Regions from separate parts of the Bacillus sp. AFS017336 genome, predicted to be linked through region 2. Evidence: riboswitches for the same ligand, from Rfam matches in the RefSeq annotation. Region 2 holds a riboswitch; each other region holds the start of a gene.
The links. A riboswitch is a leader RNA that binds a small molecule or an ion and turns the genes downstream of it on or off. The one in region 2 is predicted to bind thiamine pyrophosphate.

Region 1: linked by a shared signal. The riboswitch ahead of CN601_RS13975 (ABC transporter substrate-binding protein) and the one ahead of CN601_RS02325 (thiamine phosphate synthase) in region 2 are both predicted to bind thiamine pyrophosphate.
Region 3: linked by a shared signal. The riboswitch ahead of thiD (bifunctional hydroxymethylpyrimidine kinase/phosphomethylpyrimidine kinase) and the one ahead of CN601_RS02325 (thiamine phosphate synthase) in region 2 are both predicted to bind thiamine pyrophosphate.

The regions. Positions count from the first base shown of each region.
Region 1 covers NZ_NUCO01000022.1:55,204-59,470, reverse strand. Annotated here, with positions in the region: gene hmpA (NO-inducible flavohemoprotein) at 1-465, opposite strand, end outside; gene CN601_RS13985 (RrF2 family transcriptional regulator) at 651-1,094, shown strand; gene racE (glutamate racemase) at 1,194-1,985, opposite strand; TPP riboswitch at 2,214-2,323, shown strand; gene CN601_RS13975 (ABC transporter substrate-binding protein) at 2,412-3,401, shown strand; gene CN601_RS13970 (thiamine-binding protein) at 3,414-3,704, shown strand; gene CN601_RS13965 (ABC transporter permease) at 3,704-4,267, shown strand, end outside.
Region 2 covers NZ_NUCO01000006.1:30,847-35,113, forward strand. Annotated here, with positions in the region: gene thiC (phosphomethylpyrimidine synthase ThiC) at 1-1,446, opposite strand, end outside; TPP riboswitch at 1,580-1,694, opposite strand; TPP riboswitch at 1,930-2,039, shown strand; gene CN601_RS02325 (thiamine phosphate synthase) at 2,129-2,743, shown strand; gene thiO (glycine oxidase ThiO) at 2,727-3,818, shown strand; gene thiS (sulfur carrier protein ThiS) at 3,846-4,049, shown strand; gene CN601_RS02340 (thiazole synthase) at 4,052-4,267, shown strand, end outside.
Region 3 covers NZ_NUCO01000030.1:39,480-43,746, forward strand. Annotated here, with positions in the region: gene CN601_RS17795 (FeoA family protein) at 1-50, shown strand, start outside; gene feoB (ferrous iron transport protein B) at 44-2,044, shown strand; gene CN601_RS17805 (FeoB-associated Cys-rich membrane protein) at 2,063-2,218, shown strand; TPP riboswitch at 2,323-2,434, shown strand; gene thiD (bifunctional hydroxymethylpyrimidine kinase/phosphomethylpyrimidine kinase) at 2,570-3,376, shown strand; gene cytX (putative hydroxymethylpyrimidine transporter CytX) at 3,369-4,267, shown strand, end outside.

The sequences.
Region 1 (4,267 bases), on a different contig from region 2:
TTTAAATTCTGACCAACCACCTTCTTGAGTGGCAGCTTCATTATACATTTCCTTTTCAATATCAATAAACACTTGAGCTATAATTCCATAAGCTTCGCCCCAAGCACCAAGTATTTCTTCAGTTGCAGCATCACCAAGTACTTCTTTAATTGCACCAAGTAAGTGTTGCCCAACGATTGGATAATGCTCAGCTTTAACTAAAAGACTACGGTGTTTTTGTGCTATTTGTTTTACAACAGGTATAATCGTTTCTAGTTTATCAATATTTTGAGCTGCAGCTAAAACAGTATTAGCAAGAGCGGTTTGTTGTCTACCTTTTTGCTGATTCGTATGATTGAATACGTTTAATAATTCAGGATGATTTGTAAATAAATTTTTATAGAATACGGAAGTGATTTCTGTACCTGACACTTCTAAAACAGGAACTGTTGATTTAATAATATCGATTGTTTTTTGAGAAAGCATGGTAAATCCCCCTATATACATTTTAAAGTAGTATAATAAATACATCTTTATCTTAGTCCTTGATATCGGTTAAAGCAATATGTTAAATACATCTTTTTGAACTTTTTTCGAAAAATTACATAAAAGTTTAAAAAATGTTCACAATTATGCTATGATTAATCAAAATAAATGAGTGAGGACAAGTTATGCGTTTAACAACTTATTCGGATTACTCTCTTCGTGTACTAATATTTCTATCCTCTGAACCGCGTGAAAAATTAGTTAATATAAAAGACATCGCTGAAGCCTATGGTATATCTAAAAACCATTTAATGAAAATAATCTATAATTTAGGTAAGATGGGCTATATCGAGACTATACGTGGCAGAAATGGTGGAATTCGTTTAGCAAAATTGCCAGCGGAAATAAATATAGGAGAAATAATCCGTAAAACCGAAGAAGACTTTAATATTGTAGAATGTTTTGAGCATGGCGGTACTTGTGTTATTACGCCTGTTTGTTCTTTAAAACATATATTTAATAACGCATTGGATCAATTTTTACAAGTATTAGATCAATATACATTAGATGATATTGTAAAGAATAATGCGATGTTGAAAGATTATTTTTCAAGTAATACAAAAGAATAAATTTTATTAAATTGATGAGCCTTTGCAATTTAAAAATACAAAAACCAACAAATGTATACTTTGTTGGTTTTCTTTTTTATTGAGTTCAATTTAGAACTCTTATAGTTTTATATGTTTTACATTTTCCAAAGGCTCTTGGAACAAAGAGGAAGCTATTTTACTAAAAACGATTGGATCTCCAGTTGTATAAAATTCATGTATAGTGTTTTCGGAATTAGATAAAATATTTTGTTGATCGAGTATTGCACTTACTTCTAATGCAGTTTCATCGCCTGAGCTGATGAGCTGAATAGAAGGTCCCATCAACTTTTGGATGATTGGGCTTAATAAAGGGTAATGGGTACAACCTAGTATTAATGTATCAATTTTTGAATCTAATAGCGGTGAAAGAGTATTTCTAACGATTTCAAAAATTTCTGGTTTATTGTAATCGCCGTTTTCAACGATTCCGGCAAATTCTGGGCAAGCCAAGCCTTCAATTATTACTTTTTCATTAATTCGTTTTAGTGCGGAATGATAGGCTTTGCTATTAATAGTAGCGTTAGTGCCAATTACACCAATCTGATCATTTTGTGATAATTTTAGAGCAGCTCTGGCACCAGGGTGCACAACACCTATTACTGGGATTTGAAGTTTTTCTCTCATTTCACTTAATACTACTGAAGTGGCAGTATTGCAGGCGATGACTAACATTTTTATGTCTTTTTCTAAAAGAAAATTAGTCATTTCCCAAGTGAATTCCCTGATTTCCTCATATGGTCGTGATCCATATGGGCATCTAGCAGTATCGCCTAGGTATACTATATCTTCCTTAGGTAATTGTCTTATAATTTGTTTGGCAACTGTTAAGCCCCCAACTCCTGAGTCAATGACTCCGATTGGTTTATTCAAAAAATCCCCTCATTTTAATCATAATTTGATGATGTAGTATATTCGATATTCAAGTAAGATTTTACTATAAGAAATGATATTTTTGTTTAATAATCTCATTTAAAGTATGACAAAATCTTATCGTTAAATAGCTTGTATTAACAGACTATTAAAACAATTAAGCGCAAGTTAAAAATAGTTCGTAAATTCAATCATTATCTGTTATATTTATGATGAAAAGTTTATATGAGAAAAATGTGGAGGTGCCAGTGTTGCTGGCTGAGATAACATCCTTAAGATGTTGACTCTTAGAACCTGATCTGGGTGATGCCAGCGTAGGGAACAGTATCTCCTTTTAGATATGTTTTTTACAGCGCATTAACGCCCGGGTTATTATCCGGGCGTTTTCTTTTTGTATAAACCAAAAACAAAAGGGAGTATTAGTAAATGAAAAGATTAGTAGTTTTTTTAGTAGCTATTTGTTTAATGTTAACTGGGTGTGGTCAAAGTAAAACCGCGACTAGTGGAAAGGGCAAGCAATTAAAAAAGGTGACTGTCGTACTAGATTGGACACCAAATACAAATCATACGGGGCTATTTGTTGCGAAAGAAAAAGGATATTTTAAGGAACAAGGACTTGATGTAGATATTATCAGTCCAGGAGAAACAGGAGCAGATCAATTAGTTGCTTCAGGTAAAGCGGATTTTGGCGTTTCTTATCAAGAGTCAATTACACAGGCTAGAGTTCAAAATGTACCACTTGTTTCAATTGCAGCAGTTATTCAACATAATACTTCTGGTTTTGCATCGCCTGCGAAAAAAGAAATTAAGTCTCCAAAAGATTTCGTTGGTAAAACATATGGTGGATGGGGTTCACCGGTTGAAAAAGCCGTTTTAAAATCACTTATGTCAGAAGAACATGCGAATGTTAATAAGTTAAATATCGTTAATATGGGCGATGCTGATTTCTTTACAGCTGTAAAAAGAGATATCGACTTTGCTTGGATTTATCAAGGATGGACAGGTATTGAAGCTGAGCTTCGTGGAGAGAAGTTAAATATGATTTATTTAACAGATTATAGTAAAAAACTAGATTACTATACGCCAGTATTAGCTACAAACGAAAAAATGATTAGTAAAAACCCAAAAGTAGTAAAAGCGTTTGTTGCCGCTGCATCCAAAGGATATAACTTTGCGATTGATAACCCGAAGGAAGCTGCAGCGATTTTACTTAAAGATAATCCAGATCTAGATAAAAAATTAGTAGAAAAAAGCCAAGAGTGGTTAGCATCTAAATATAAAGACGATGCAAATCGTTGGGGTGAGCAAAAGTTAACGGTTTGGAAAAACTATGCAGATTTTTTAGCTGAAAATAAATTATTAGAAGGTAAATTTAAGCCAGAAGAAGCTTTTACAAATGAATTCTTACCAAAATAAGGAGGAGTAAAAATGAAAACTACATTAATGAGTGTTCAAATAATACCAAAAACAAATAATATTGAGGATGTCATTCCTGCAGTTGATGAAGCGATTAAGATTATTGATGAATCAGGTGTGAAATATCAAGTACAACCATTGGAAACAACAATGGAAGGTGATTTGAATGAATTATTACAAGTTGTTCAAAAAATGAATGAAAGAATGATCGAAATAGGTTGCCACAATGTTATAACTCAAATGAAAATCCTTTATCAACCACAAGGGATTACAATGGATGTGTTAACGGAGAAGTACCGTTAATGAAACGAAAAAATATGAAAGGATGGCAGCCATTTGTTGTCATCCTGCTTTTTTTAATCTGTTGGCAGCTCAGTATTAAAATTTGGAAAATAGAGCCTTGGCTATTGCCAGGACCAATTGCAATCTTTAAAGAAGGAATTCATTCTTTGGATTCTTTACTTCCACATATAACTTCTACAATTCAATTAACGATTATCGGATTGTTAATAGGGAGCTTACTAGGACTTTTAATAGCGTTTCTATTGCATTTAATACCAGGTGTAAAAAAAGCTTTTTATCCATTATTAATTCTTTCGCAAAATGTACCAATTATTGTATTGGCACCACTTTTAATTATTTGGTTCGGTTTTGGAGTACTACCAAAATTAATCATCATTTCACTTGTGTGTTTTTTCCCCATAACTGTTTCAGCATTGGATGGATTTCGACAAACACCAAGTGAGTTAATAAATTATATGAAAATGGCAGGAGCATCCAAAGCACAGATTTTTTGGAAAGTTGAATTTCCGTTTTCTCTACCTTCAATCTTTTCAGGCTTAAAGATTTCAGCTACCTATAGTGTA
Region 2 (4,267 bases):
ATGTGCTGCTATTTTGTATGTGATTACCCCTACTCTAACATCTTCTTTATTTGGAAGACCTAAATGCTCTTTCGGAGTTACATAGCAAAGCATCGCCGTACCAAACCAACCAATCATTGCTGCACCGATTGCTGACGTTATATGATCATAACCAGGTGCAATATCTGTCGTTAGTGGACCTAATGTGTAAAAAGGTGCTTCCTGACAAATTTCTAGTTGTTTATCCATGTTCTCTTTAATTAAATGCATTGGAACATGTCCCGGGCCTTCAATCATAACTTGAACGTCATGTTTCCAAGCAATTTTTGTTAGCTCTCCAAGTGTTTCTAATTCCGAAAATTGTGCTTCGTCATTTGCATCGGCGATCGAGCCTGGGCGCAAACCATCTCCTAAAGAGAATGTTACGTCATAGCGCTTCATTATTTCACAAATTTCCTCAAAATGCGTATATAAGAAATTCTCTTTATGGTGAGCTAAACACCACTGAGCCAATATAGACCCACCACGAGATACGATTCCTGTCACTCGTTTTGCAGTTAATGGAATGTAACGCAATAGTACTCCAGCGTGAATCGTGAAGTAATCTACTCCTTGTTCGGCTTGCTCGATTAAAGTGTCTCTAAACACTTCCCAGCTTAAGTCTTCTGCAATTCCATTAACCTTTTCAAGTGCTTGATAAATTGGAACTGTCCCTACTGGTACCGGAGAATTTCGGATAATCCATTCACGTGTTGTGTGAATATTTTTTCCGGTTGAAAGATCCATCATCGTATCGGCTCCCCAGCGAGTAGCCCATGTCATTTTTTCTACTTCTTCTTCAATTGAGGAAGTAACTGCTGAGTTACCTATATTGGCGTTTATTTTCACATGAAAATTACGCCCGATAATCATTGGCTCGCTTTCCGGGTGATTAATATTCGATGGAATAACAGCTCTTCCTCTTGCAACTTCATCACGAACAAATTCCGCTGATCTATTTTCTCGAATTGCAATAAACTCCATTTCAGGTGTAATAATACCTTTACGAGCATAATGCAATTGCGTAATATTTCCGTTATCCTTTGCACGCAATGGTTTTCTTTTTAACCCTTTAAAGATTTCAACCTCATGTTTATCTGATTCTTTTTTATATCCATTATCTTCAGGCTTCACTTCACGCCCTACATATTCTTCAACATCATTTCGCTCAATCACCCAGTTTTGTCCGATTGGCTTAAGCCCCTCGCGAATATCAACTGAGCTAGATGAATCTGTGTAAGGTCCACTAGTGTCATATACTCTAACTGGTGCATTTTCTTCTTCGCCAAAAGTACCCGTTGTTGGACTTAATTGAATCTCACGCATCGGTACTTTAATATCAGGTCTAGATCCTTCAACATAAACTTTTTTACTACCAGAAAAACTAGACATGATGGAAAAATTCATTTCATTTACAGAATTGTTCATTGATTTCATTCCCCTTTTTAAATGATTAAAAAAGGACGAAATCCAATCCATTTTAAGCATGAAAAAAGCCGGATCTTATATTTAAGACCCGGCAAAATGTTAGCAAAACTACATTAACGATTAGACATCATTAATGAGAAATTTCTAACTTCCCCACGCTGGTATGAACCAGATCAGGTCCTGAGGGTTAAGAAACTTAAATGCGTTTCTCTCTCAGCCCAACTAATTGGACACCCCTAGTCTAACGATTAAATTGTTCACACTAAATATAAACCCACAAGTTTAAAATGTAAATGCTTTTATTTCCTAAATTTTTACAGAAACGTTCATTTCAAAAAATTATTAGTATTTTTTATACTCGTCTAAATACTTGATTTCATTATGCTTCAAGCCCAATTTATGGTAAATATTTGGACAGGTAAAAAAAATTTTAGTATTGAATATTATTTTTTATATGCTATGCTAAGATTAATTTTCATACAGATTCATCACTAGGGGATCCCTTGATAAGGGCTGAGAATAGAGTAGTTACTTTTAAACCCTTAAAACCTGAACAGGCTAGTACCTGCGTAGGAAAGTGGCGCATTCTCTATTTATTTTGTGTGCAATGTAACCACTTTCTTTTTTTAGGAAAGTGGTTTTTTTTGTTTGAAAAAATTTTGTTAATGAAAGAGGCTGGAGCATGGAACTTATTGCAATTACAGATGATCAGCACTCAATCGAAGTACTTGCTTCCAAAATTATTCAAATAATCGATGTAGTCGACTATGTACATATTCGCGAGAAATCAAAAAAACCGATCGAAATAATATCACTATTAAATCTACTAAAAATGAACAAAGTCGATATGAAGAAAATCGTTTTAAATGATCGTTTAGATATTGCTATTTTCGCAAATCTATCAAATATACACTTACCGGGACATGGCCTTCCTCTTGTTGATGTAAAAGAATATTTTCCTAACTTACGAGTAGGAAAATCAGTCCACACGCTTACTGAAGCAATCCAAGCTGAAAGTGATCAGGCTGATTATGCCCTTTACGGTCATTGTTTTGAAACAAAGTGTAAAGCTGGTCTAACTCCAAATGGGATTGAAATCATACCCGAAATGAAAAAAACTCTGACTATACCAATCTACGCAGTAGGCGGTATATTGCCTGAGCATATCCAAGTTTTAAAGGAGAACAAGATTGATGGCATAGCTGTAATGTCTGGAATCTTCTCTTCTCGAAACCCACTAGATGCTGCGCTGCAATATTTTGAAAGGTGTAAACTGACTTATGAACAAGAGATTTGATGTCGTCGTAATTGGGGGTGGCATTATTGGTTGTTCCATTGCTTATTATCTAGCGAAAGAAAACATTAATGTCGCAGTTTTAGAAGGACATCAAGTTGGTCAAAAAACGACAAAGGCAGCTGCGGGGATGCTCGGTGCCCATTCCGAGTGGGATCAGTCCGAGTCATTTTTTACTTTTGCTAGAAGTAGCCAGCTATCTTATTTTCACCTTCAAGAAGAGTTGAAAGAATTAAGCGGTATTGATATTGAACTTAAAAAAGGTGGCATATTCAAACTAGCTTATACCGACTTAGAAAAAAAACAATTAACACCACTACTCACTCAAACTTCAGCACTTTGGTATAACCATGCGGAGTTAAAAAAACAGATCCCCGGCATCCATCCAAACATAATTGGCGCAGCCTATATTGAGGATGACGTAAATGTATTACCTGTTTCTGTTTGTAATGCATTTTCCAAAAGTGCTCAGATTTTAGGGGCTTCTATTTTCGAATATACTCATGTATTTGGGATTCAAAAAACTGATACACATTATTTACTTAAAACAACAAACGGTGAGTTTGAAGCCAAAAACATTGTAGTTGCAAGTGGCGTTTGGAGTAATACCTTGTTTGCACAGCTAGGGTTAAATCATGAAATTATTCCTGTTAAAGGTGAATGCATTTCCGTAAAAAGCGAAAAAGTAGCATTAAAGCATACTCTTTTTCATGAACAAAACTATATTGTTCCAAGAAATGACGGCCGCCTTGTCATCGGGGCTACGATGGTTGATAACGAATGGGATGAAAACCCTAGCTTAGGTGGCATTGAATCATTAATACAAAGTGCTAAAAAAATGCTTCCCGAAATTGAAGATATGAAAATTGATTCATTTTGGGCGGGACTAAGACCGCGAACACTTGATCATAATCCTTTTATTGGCATGCACCCTGAAGATGATCAAATCCTATTTGCAACCGGCCATTTTCGAAATGGTATATTACTTGCACCAGCAACTGGAAAATTAATTCGGGATATGATTCTTAAAAGGAAAGTTGATAGAGACTGGATTGAGGCGTTTAAAGTTAGTCGTTAATTTAAATGTTTGTGAGGTGTAAAACACTTGGAAATAAGATTAAACGGAAAGAACGTAGAAGTTTCGAGTAAAACTTTTACAATTCAAGATTTACTTAATGAATACCAGCTAGAAAACCGAATCGTTATTGTCGAGGTAAATGAAGAAATTATTTATAAAGAGCAGTATGCTTTAACTCATCTCTTTAATGGGGATCAGGTAGAATTAATACATTTTGTAGGTGGAGGTTAATCATGTTGAAAATAGGAAATCATTCATTTCACTCAAGATTATTATTAGGAACAGGTAAATACCCTTCCTTTGAAGTACAAAAAGAAGCAGTTGAAGTTTCGGAAGCGGAGATCCTTACTTTCGCTGTTAGAAGAATGAATATTTTTGAAGAATCACAGCCTAATTTTCTAGAACAATTAAATCTAGCAAAATATAAATTATTACCAAATACAGCTGGT
Region 3 (4,267 bases), on a different contig from region 2:
GTATTCGATTTAATGATGCATCTGGGATAAAGGTAGAAAAAATATGTTAAATATAGCACTTATTGGAAATCCAAATACAGGAAAAACTTCTCTATTTAATAATTTAACAGGTACATACCAATACGTAGGAAATTGGAGTGGGGTTACTGTTGAAAAAAAGGTAGGGACTATAAAAAATAAACTTGGAAATTTAATTGATTTACCAGGTATTTATTCTCTAAGCCCTCTTTCAAAGGATGAGGCCGTTGTTTCACATTTTTTTGTAAATGAAACATTTGATGGGATGATAAATATAGTTGACGCTGCTCAATTAGAGAGAAATTTAATGCTAACTCTTCAACTTCTAGAGTTTAATAAATCAATGATTATTGGTCTAAATATGGTTGACGTTGCTAAAAGGAGAGGGATTTCAATTGATCCTTCTAGTATCTCAAAGATATTAAAAGTACCAGTTATTCCAATTGATGCTAGATCGGGTAAGGGAACAGACGAAGTAAATGAAATACTAGCGACTATTCCTCAAGCCGAAGTTGAGTTTGAAATTGATTATGGAAAAATTATTGAAGATGGTATTAAAAATATTATGACGCTATTACCTTCAACCTTAACTATTCCTAAAAGATGGACTGCAATACAAATTCTAGAGGGTAATAAAGAAGTAATAGAATTTATATCTTCATCTTACGATTTTAGTAAAATTGGCGAAATCATTAAATTAACAGAGGAACAATTAAGTAGTGAACATGGTGTAGCACCTTCTAAGTGGATTTATTCAGCAAGAAAAGAAGTGATATCACAGTTAATTGGTAAATCTGTAGAGAAAGAATCGAATGAAGCAGTTACATTAACTGATCGGATCGATCGATTTGTAACACATCCAATTTTGGGTATTCCTATTTTCTTAGCGACGATGTTTTTAATGTTTAAGCTTACTTTTGATTGGTTAGGGTTACCATTATCTGACGCATTAGATGGGTTTTTATCAGGACCTGTGACAGACTGGCTTACAAACGGCTTAAATGTAATTCATGCATCTGGTTTTATAAAAGCAGTTATTCTTGATGGTATTGTTGCTGGTGTTGGTGGAGTTTTAGTCTTTGTTCCACAAATTTTTATTTTGTTTTTACTAATTTCATTCCTTGAAGATTTTGGATATATGTCTCGTGCGGCTTTAGTAATGGATCGTTCGATGGAAATGGTTGGTTTAACCGGAAAAGCATTTATTCCAATGATTATTGGATTTGGTTGTAATGTACCTGGAGTAATGGCTGCCAGAACAATTGAACAGCCTAGAGAGAGACTGCTCACGATTTTGTTAACACCATTAATGTCTTGTTCGGCGCGTTTACCGGTATATGCACTATTCGTTGGAGCGTTTTTCGCGAAAAATCAAGCAATAGTTGTATTTTCACTGTATATACTTGGAATAGTAGTTGCATTAATATTAGCTAAGGTTTTTTCATCTACTATATTAAAGGGTGAGTTTTCATTATTTGTCGTAGAACTCCCACCGTACCGTATGCCACAAGGTAAAGCTTTGTTTAGAAGCACTTGGGATAAAGGTAAAGGGTTTATTCGAAAAGCTGGTACGTTTATTTTTGGTGGTTCTGTAGTAATTTGGTTATTATCTTATATGGGACCAAGTGGTTTCGGTGTTTCTATGGATGATAGCTTTTTAGCAATGATTGGGGGCATCTTAACTCCAATACTTGCACCTTTAGGATTTGGAACATGGCAAGCGGGTGCTTCTTTACTAACGGGATTTTTAGCTAAAGAAGTTGTTGTATCTGCTATGAATATTATTTATCACGTGCCAAATGCGAATTCTTTACAAGGAATATTGGCAACGCAGTTTTCTGCACTTTCTGCTTTTAGCTTTATGGTTTTTGTCTTATTGTATGTACCATGTCTTGCAACTGTTGCGACAATTCGTAAAGAGACAGGTTCAGCTAAATGGACGTATTTCTCAGTTGGTTATGCATTAGTTATTGCCTATATATTAGCGCTAATTATCTATCAAGTTGGAAGACTCTTAGGCTATTAGAGAAAGGGGTATCTACTTATGGTTGTCAATATTTTAATAGGAGCTCTTATTTTTGGATATGCAGGGTGGACACTTTTACGATATGTAAAGAAAACAAAAAAAGGTAAATGTGGCTCTTGTTCAATCGCAAAAACTTGTAGTTCAAATTGTGATACAGCTAATTATTCAAAATAATAGTAGAGTGTTCTTTAAAGATAAAATTTAAAGTAAACTGGTCTAAATACTTGAATAAAGTATAAGTATTAATTAAGATGATAAAGTAATTAATTTAAATAATTGAATAGTACTAGGGGTGCCGTAAATGGTCGGCTGAGATTGAGACACGAATAGTCTTTGACCCTTTAACCTGATCTGGATAATGCCAGCGTAGGAAAGTGAACGGTAGAATACATTTTTGTATTCATAACATTGATTTGTTCGAGCACAAGTCCTTATGGGATTTGTGCTTTTTTGTATTTAAAATCAAGTTTCATCTTCTATCTGTAAGATCAAAAGAGTTCTATTCATTAAATAGGGGGAAGAACATTGAAGAAAGTATTAACAATAGCCGGATCTGATTCAAGTGGTGGTGCTGGAATTCAAGCAGATTTAAAGACGTTTTCAGCTCATGGTGTTTTTGGAATGAGTGTAATAACAGCAGTAACTGCTCAAAATACGCAAGGAGTTTTTGCGGTTCAAGATATGACACCAGAGATTATTGCGAGTCAATTAGATGCAATATTTACGGATATCGAAGTAGATGCAGTAAAAATTGGTATGGTATCACAAATCGATACGATTAAAGTGATAGCTGAAAAACTAAAGCAATATAAACCAAAGCATATTGTAGTTGATCCAGTTATGGTTTCTAAGAGCGGATTTGACTTATTAAGTCCAGATGCTAAGGAAGCTTTAATTCAAGAATTGATTCCGTTAGCAACTGTTATCACACCGAATCTTCCTGAGGCAGAAGTTATTACTGGAAGAAAAATTACGACGATTGAAGAAATGAAAGAAGCTGCTATACAAATTCATTCATTAGGTGCAAAAAATGTCCTTGTAAAAGGTGGACATCTAGAAGGTGAAGCAACGGATATTTGCTTTAATGGTGAGGAGTTTACTAGTTTTAATAGCGTTAGAATCAATACAATTAATACCCATGGTACTGGATGTACTTTATCTTCAGCAATTACATCTAATTTAGCAAATGAACTTGAATTAAATGAGGCAATTAGAGAAGCAAAAAACTATATAACATTAGCGATTCAACATTCCTTCTCAATCGGAAAAGGGGTAGGTCCTGTCCATCACTTCTACTCATTGTATGAAAAGGCAGGAGTTCAACATGTCTAATCAAAATGCAAAAATGACAAAGTGGAATTTTACGACGCTTTGGTTTGGTGCTGCGGTATCAGTAGCGGAAATCATGACGGGGGCATTAGTGGCTCCATTAGGTTTTACTAAAGGTTTAACTGCTATTTTAGTAGGACATTTAATAGGAACACTTTTACTTGTTTTAGGTGGTGTAATTGGGTCTCAGCAAAGATTATCTGCAATGGAATCTACAAAAATTTCATTTGGTAGCTATGGTAGTTACTTGTTTTCAATTTTAAATGTATTACAGTTGCTTGGCTGGACGGCCATTATGATCTTAACAGGAGCTCGTTCAATCAATATCGTTACAAAAAATGACTATCATTTTAATCACCTTTGGGTTTGGTGTTTAGTAATCGGAGTGCTAATAGCAATCTGGTTGTACTTTGGACAAAATGCTTCAAAAAAACTTAATAGTATAGCAGTTTGTTTACTATTCGTTTTAACGATTGTATTATGCTTTGTTATTTTTAAAAGCGATAATATTCTTACTCAACCAAGTACATCAGGATTATCTTTTGGCGAAGCAGTTGAATTATCAGTCATTATGCCATTATCGTGGATCCCATTAATTAGTGACTATACTCGATTCGCGAAAACTACAAAAGACGGGGCAATTGGTAGTTTCATAGGTTATATGTTTGGAAGTTCATGGATGTATATTATTGGACTAGGGGCAGCGTTAGCATTTAATGAAGTAGATCCAGTAGCTGTTTTAATGAGTGCAAATTTAGGCCTATTCGCAGTTGGTATCGTTGTTTTAGCGACTGTTACAACAACTTTCATGGATGCTTATTCAGCTGGGATATCAGTTACAACCATTTTTCCAAAACTAAATGGAAAACATATAGCGCTGATCGTTACGGCAAT